3 regions of the Streptomyces sp. NPDC012835 genome follow, and region 3 is predicted to be linked to each of the others. Evidence: riboswitches for the same ligand, from Rfam matches in the RefSeq annotation. Region 3 holds a riboswitch; each other region holds the start of a gene.
What was found. Region 3 has a riboswitch for cyclic di-AMP ahead of ACFY6S_RS15065 (transglycosylase family protein). Riboswitches for the same ligand answer to the same signal wherever they lie in the genome.
Positions count from the first base shown of each region.

Region 1 (2,192 bases), on a different contig from region 3:
TCGAGTACGGCGAACGACTCCTTCTCGTCGGCGGTCCAGCCGAAGACATTGCCGCCGAGGTTGAGCGGGTAGACCTGGAGGTCGGACTTTCCGAGCGTACGCAGTTCAGTCATGCGTTGTTCCAACGCGGAACGCGGCCGTCCCATTCCCCGGCCCGACGTCCTGAAGACCGGCATCGGCCCGGGGCGGGAGGGGGCCGGGTCCGGGGAGCGGACCCGGAACCGGCCGGGGTTGTCAGGGGTTGATGCCCTTGCCGTGCAGCCAGGCCATCGGGTCGACACCGGCGCCGCCGGCCGTGTGGACCTCCAGGTGCAGATGGGGCCCGGTCACATTGCCCGTGGCGCCGACCCGGCCGATGACGTCGCCGGTGGAGACCTTCTGGCCCGCCGTGACGGTCATCGAGGACTGGTGGGCGTACCAGATCTCCGTACCGTCATCCAGCTCCAGGACGGTGCGGTAGCCGTACGAACCCGACCAGCCCGCCGACTTGACGGTGCCGCTGTGCACGGCCTTGACGGGCGTGCCCGTGGGGGCGGCGAAGTCCAGGCCGGTGTGCTGGCCGGAGGACCAGAGCGAGCCGGCCTGACCGAAGGTGGAGGTGATCGTGTACGACGAGGTGGGAAGGGCGTAGCTGGCGGCCAGCTTGGCGAGGCGCTCCGCCTCCGCCTTGGCCTCGGCTTCCGCCTTGGCCTTCGCCTTCGCCTCCGCGGCTTCCTTCTCGGCCGCGGTCTGCTGCTTCTTGGCCTGCGAGGCGGCCTCGACCGCTGCGGCGGTCTCGGTGGCCGCCTTCTGGGTGGCGTCGGCCTCGGCCTGCTGCTGCTCGGCCTGCTGGAGGATACGGGCGCGGAGCGCCTCGCCGGCGGTGGTGCCCTGCTCGCTGTCCGCGGCCGTCAGACCGGCGGAGGTGAGGGGCGCCTGCGCCAGAACCTCCGACGCGGTGTCCCGCTCGGCGGTGGAGGAGGACCCCATGCCCGGAAGGGATGTGGCGTCCGGGAGATTGTCCGCGATGACATCGGGCAGGGATATGGAGACGGCGGGCTTGTCCTGGGCCGTGGCGATGCCTCCGGCGCCGACGGCGGCGATGACACCCACGCCGAGGACCGTGGAGCTGCGGGCGAGTCCGCGCTGCTTGGCGACGCGGTGCCGGCCGCGTACGGGGCGGACGGTCTCCTCGGTGGGGTTCCACTCACCCCAGGACCTCTCCGCCTCGCCGCTCTCGCCCAGGCCATGGCCGTAGGGGAGATTGTCAGCCGGTGCGACGGTTGCTACGGGCCCTTCGAGGGCAGGCTTGTTGGACGCCACTGGGGCGCACTCCTTTCCTTCCTTCTCGCCTACCGGGTTAGCTGACGGGTTCGGAGCAGGAAGGTCTCCTACGAGGGTTCACGCTGCCCGCGCAAGGCAGCGAAAGCTCCCGATTCACCCCAATTGATGGTTCCCCGGTTCCCTCGCGGGATTCGGCGCGTGCGGCACGGTGCCATCTCTGGCGACGGCTGGGACAACCGCGCTGCGTTATCGAACGTTAATAGAGACCAGGGCGTTATTCCAAGCTGTTCCCGATGATCGTTAACAACTTCGCAACGGACACACCGGGACACAAGAGCGCTCAAACGGGCGAGTTGACCGGCCGTCCGGCACTTTCACGTTTCTGATGGTGTGTCATCTGTTATGCGGAGGGGCATCCGGCGATCACACAGCGTGGTGATCGCGCGACGGGGCCCGTCCGCTCACGGAACGGCCACGCCGGTGCCGCTCGCCCGCTCACGGAAGGACCACGCGGGGGCGGCGCGCTCACGGAACGATCGGCATCGTCCTGCGCCGCTCCGGCTGCGTCGGCGAGGGTCTGCTGACCGCGAGCAGCGCCATGTCGTCCTGGCTCCCGCCGCCGGTGTGCAGCCGTACGTCGTCGATCAGCGCCTGGAGCAGTTCGTCGGGCCCCGGGAAGATCCGCCCGTCCAGCCGGTCGCGCGGGGCGTAGAAGACGCCCTCGCGGTCGCGCGCCTCGGTGAGCCCGTCCGTGTAGAAGAGCAGCGTCGCACCGTCGGGGTACGGCTTCTGCTCGGCGCGGTCCGGCCACGAGCCCAGCTCGCTCATCCCGAGGGGCAGCGCGGGATCGCTCGGGACCAGAATCCGTACGCCCCCGTCCCCGAGCATGATCAGCGGTTCGGGGTGCCCCCGGTTGAGCAGCCGCACCA
Region 1 covers NZ_JBIBBW010000005.1:19,543-21,734, forward strand. The annotation lists gene ACFY6S_RS21465 (aldo/keto reductase) at 1-113, opposite strand, end outside; gene ACFY6S_RS21470 (M23 family metallopeptidase) at 235-1,302, opposite strand; cyclic di-AMP (ydaO/yuaA leader) riboswitch at 1,314-1,470, opposite strand; gene ACFY6S_RS21475 (PP2C family protein-serine/threonine phosphatase) at 1,789-2,192, opposite strand, start outside.
Region 1: another riboswitch for cyclic di-AMP. It lies ahead of ACFY6S_RS21470 (M23 family metallopeptidase); the one in region 3 lies ahead of ACFY6S_RS15065 (transglycosylase family protein).

Region 2 (2,192 bases), on a different contig from region 3:
TGCTGGGCACCTACTGCCTCGGCGGCACGCTCACCTCCCGGCTCGACCGGGTGCTGCGCGAGGAGAAGGGCTACACCTACGGCGTACGGGCCTACGGCCAGGTGCTGCGTTCCTCGGCACCCGACGCGCCGGGCGGGGCGACCGGCGCCGCGATGCTCGCCATCAGCGGCTCGGTGGATACCGCTTCGACCGGGCCCGCGCTGGAGGACCTCTGGAAGGTGCTGCGCACGCTCGCGGCCGAGGGGCTCACCGACGCCGAGCGCGACGTGGCCGTGCAGAACCTGGTGGGGGTGGCCCCGCTCAAGTACGAGACGGCCGCCTCCGTCGCCGCGACGCTCGCCGACCAGGTCGAGCAGTTCCTCCCGGACGACTTCCAGGCCCAGCTGTACGCGCGGCTGGCGAGCACCGGCACCGTCGAGGCGACGGCCGCTGTCGTCAACGCCTTCCCGGTGGACCGGCTCGTCACGGTGCTCGTCGGGGACGCCGCGCAGATCAAGGAGCCGGTCGAAGCACTCGGTATCGGCGAAGTGACGGTGGTCACCGGCTGATCCGCCCTTTCCTGGAACCCCGGCGACCTCGGTTGCCGGGGTTCCGCCTTTATGTCCGCTTCCTTGGTGAAGGCGCAGTCTGTCCTGTGGTGTATGTGACAAAACAGTCTGTCCGTTTGGTGATTGAAAGATCAGCCGCTTAGCGTCGGTCCGGCTGTTCGCCCGTTGCGCCGCATCCGTGGCATCGGACAGCCATCGCCGAGTCCCCGTCAGGCGCGAGCCCAGGGGAGCCGGGGACCCACCGTCCCTGGGGTGAATCGGACCGCCTTCGCGGGGCTCTGCCCGTGCGGAGGGGCCCGTAGGAGACCTTCCTGCTCCGAACCCGTCAGCTAACCCGGTAGGCGAGAGGGAAGGAAAGGACCAGCCACCTCATGGCGTTCACCCGTGCCACCGGGAAGCACCGTGCCCGCAGCCGAATGAGCCGCAGGGGCGCGAGCGCCGCCGGCGCCGCGACACTCACCGCCACAGGGGTCATCGGAACCCTCGCCGCCTCCCCGGCGCTCGCCGCCGACGCGCGGGCCGAGACCGCCTCGCAGACCGGCCTGAGCCAGGCCGTCGCCCTCGGCGAATCCCTCCCCGCCGTGATCGACGACCAGGCCGAGGCCCAGCGCCACGCCGCCGACCGGGCCGTCAGGATCAAGGCGGAGGCCGTCGCGAAGGCGGAGGCCAAGCGCATGGCGGAGGCCCGCGCCAAGGAGATCCGCGCGGAGCGGGAGCGCGCCGCCCGCGCGGCGGAACGCGAGCGCCTCAACACCTTCCGGCTCCCGATCGCGGGCTCGTACATCACCACCGGGTACCGCACCGGCGGCTCGCTGTGGTCCTCCGGCAGCCACTCGGGCGTCGACTTCCGCGCCGCCACCGGCACTTCCGTCGTCGCCGTCGGCGCGGCCACCGTGGTCGAGGCCGGCTGGGGCGGCTCGTACGGCAACAACATCGTGCTGCGGATGAGCGACGGCACCTACACCCAGTACGGCCACCTCTCCTCCATCGCCGTCTCGGTCGGCCAGAGCGTCGCCGCCGGAGAGCGGATCGGCCTCTCGGGCGCCACCGGCAACGCCACCGGCCCGCATCTGCACTTCGAGGCGAGGACCGGTCAGGAGTACGGCACCGACATGGACCCCGCCGCGTATCTGCGCGCGCACGGCGTCAGCGTCTGACGACGCGCCCCGCGCCCCGGCCGTCGCCCGGCCGGGGCGCGGGGCGCCTCCTGACCGGCCGCCCGCCCCGGTCCGCCGCCGTTGGCCAAAAGATATCCATGGATTTCGGGCACCCTTCGGAAATTCGCGTTGGTTGCAATAGAGTCACGGAACAGGCGTCAATCGGCTGCGTTTCGCGCGGATTAAGGCGGAGGTTCGGACATGCGCATTCCCGCGCACTCGGTATGCACGGCGATTCGCGACGACATCGTCTCCGGTCTGTTCGAGCGGGGCAGCAGACTCACCGAGGAACACCTGGCGCGGCGCTACGGCGTCTCCCGCGTCCCGGTGCGGGAGGCCCTGCGCACGCTGGAGTCGGAGGGCTTCGTGACCACGCGCCGCCATGTCGGCGCCTGTGTGGCCGAGCCCTCGGAGCAGGAGGCGGCGGACCTCCTGGAGGTACGGCTGCTGCTGGAGCCGCTGGGCGCGGCGCGAGCCGCCCAGCGCC
Region 2 covers NZ_JBIBBW010000001.1:1,715,781-1,717,972, reverse strand. The annotation lists gene ACFY6S_RS07040 (M16 family metallopeptidase) at 1-548, shown strand, start outside; cyclic di-AMP (ydaO/yuaA leader) riboswitch at 735-907, shown strand; gene ACFY6S_RS07035 (M23 family metallopeptidase) at 920-1,705, shown strand; gene ACFY6S_RS07030 (GntR family transcriptional regulator) at 1,907-2,192, shown strand, end outside.
Region 2: another riboswitch for cyclic di-AMP. It lies ahead of ACFY6S_RS07035 (M23 family metallopeptidase); the one in region 3 lies ahead of ACFY6S_RS15065 (transglycosylase family protein).

Region 3 (2,192 bases):
TGACCGGTAACACCGGAGAACCGGGGCCGCACGGCCGAAACCCCGGCCCGGCGCGTACGGGGGTGAACGCGCCGGACCGGGGAGATCGGGGGTGCGCCCGGGCCGCGCGGGGCGGCCCGGGAGGGGAGCGTCAGCTCAGGTGGAGCTGCTGGCCCGGGTAGATCACGTCGGCGTTCTCGACGATGTCCTTGTTGAGGTCGAAGACCTTCTTCCAGCCGCCCTCGACCTTCTGGGCGGTGGCGATCCTGGAGAGGGTGTCGCCGGACTTGACCTTGTACTCGCCGTCGCCCTTCTTGATCGTGGCGGGACGGCTCTGGCCGCGCGAGGCGGGCTGCGCCTCGGCGCGGCTCGACTTCGGCTGGGCCTGCTGCTGAGGAGCGGACTGCTGCTCGGGGGCGGACTGCTGCTTCGGGGCGGACTGGGTACCGGAGCCGGAGCCGGAGCCGGTGGAGCCGGAGCCGGTGGAGCCGGAGCCGGTGGAGCCGGAGCCGGTGTCAGCGGAGCCACCGCTGTACGAGGCGCCGGAGAGGTTCACGCCACAGCTCGGCCAGGCACCCTTGCCCTGGCCGGCCAGGACCTTCTCGGCGACGGCTATCTGCTGGGACTTGGACGCCTGGTCGGCGCGGGGGGCGTAGGCGGTGCCGCCGTACGCGGCCCAGGTGGAGCTGGTGAACTGCAGGCCGCCGTAGAAGCTGTTGCCGGTGTTGATGGCCCAGTTGCCGCCGGACTCGCACTGGGCGACCTGGTCCCACTCGGAGGCGGTCGCGGCGGACGCGGAGGTGGCGCCGATCAGCGGGGCGGCGACGGCGGCACCGGTGATGCCGGCGAGTGTGGCGTAGCGGACCGCCTTGGACGGACGACGGTGCTTGGCCTTGCTGGAAAACAGCAGCATGGAGCATCTCCTCACCGACGCCTGCGAGGTCAGCTGTCGGGTTCGGGCCAAGTGAGTTGCCCGGCCGCGTGCTCTCGCACGCGGCTTCACCCCAAGCCGTCCCCTGACCGTCTCTCGACGGCCGGGACCGGCGCGAACCTTTGGGTCCCCCGCTCCTGCCTTCGGCGCTTGACGCGACGACTACTCCCCCCGACCGACGGCAGGATTCGGCGTTTCCGGTCGACGAGGCCCGCGGTGCGAGCGGTTCAGACCGTAATCACAGGCCCACCGGTTGTTCAAAGAAGGACATCCGGGAGGAATCACCCTTCCACCCTCGGGGGGCCACCGTGTTTCCGCAGGTGGGAGCGGATCGGGTCAACCGGCGGAGCAAAAGACCCCAGTTGCGGCGAAGAGACCCTTGTCTCATTTGCGCAGAAGTGGACATAAGGCTGCGAACTGCCCCTCGATCGGGGCCGTTTTGGGTTCGTGGCCGCGCCTCTGGCCAGCACGGACCGGGGCGCCGATGACGTCAACGGCGCCCCGTCCGGTCAGACCCAGCCGCCGGCGACCTTCTGGGAGCCGATCACGACGGAGAGGGACTCGCCGCCCACGGTGACGGATTCCCCCTGACCGGTTTCCTCACCACCCGTCACACCGGCGAGGCCGGCGCCGGTACGGGTCGATCCGCCACCGCGCGAGGCGCGGTCGTTCGGCTCGCGCTCCTTGACCGAATGGCCCGATGTGCCGTCTTCGTCGGCGGCGGCGCCCCGGTGCTTGCCCTTGGCGGGCGCGGTGGTGCCGGAGTCTGAGGGGCTCTCGGAACCGGTGGCTCCGGGCGTCGGGGCGGAGGAGGAGGACCCCGAGGGCGTGGGCTCGCCGGTCGCCTTGTCCTCACCGCCGCCGTCCGGGGCGGTCGAGCCGCCGGGGGAGGCGGCGGAACCGTCCGCGCCGTCCGCGCCCTTGTCGTCCTGTCCCGAGCCGGTCACCCCGTCGAGCACACCGCCGACGACATCGGTGACGCCCTTGGTGAGGCCGGAGACCGTCGCACAGCTCGCCCACGCCTCGGTGCCCTGCGCTTCGAGCACCTTCTCGGCCACCGCTATCTGCTGGGAGCGGCTCGCCAGGTCGGGGCTGGCCGCGTACTCCGCGCCGCCGAAGCTGTCCCATGTCTCCTGGGTCAGCTGAAGCCCGCCGAGGTAGCCGTTGCCGAGATCGGCGCTCCAGTGGCCACCGCTCTCGCACTCGGCGACGCGGTCCCATGTGGAGGCGTCCGCCGCGCTGGCGCCGCTGGCGGCGAACAGCGGAATGGCGATCGCCGACC
Region 3 covers NZ_JBIBBW010000003.1:405,080-407,271, forward strand. The annotation lists gene ACFY6S_RS15065 (transglycosylase family protein) at 131-889, opposite strand; cyclic di-AMP (ydaO/yuaA leader) riboswitch at 896-1,069, opposite strand; gene ACFY6S_RS15070 (transglycosylase family protein) at 1,420-2,192, opposite strand, start outside.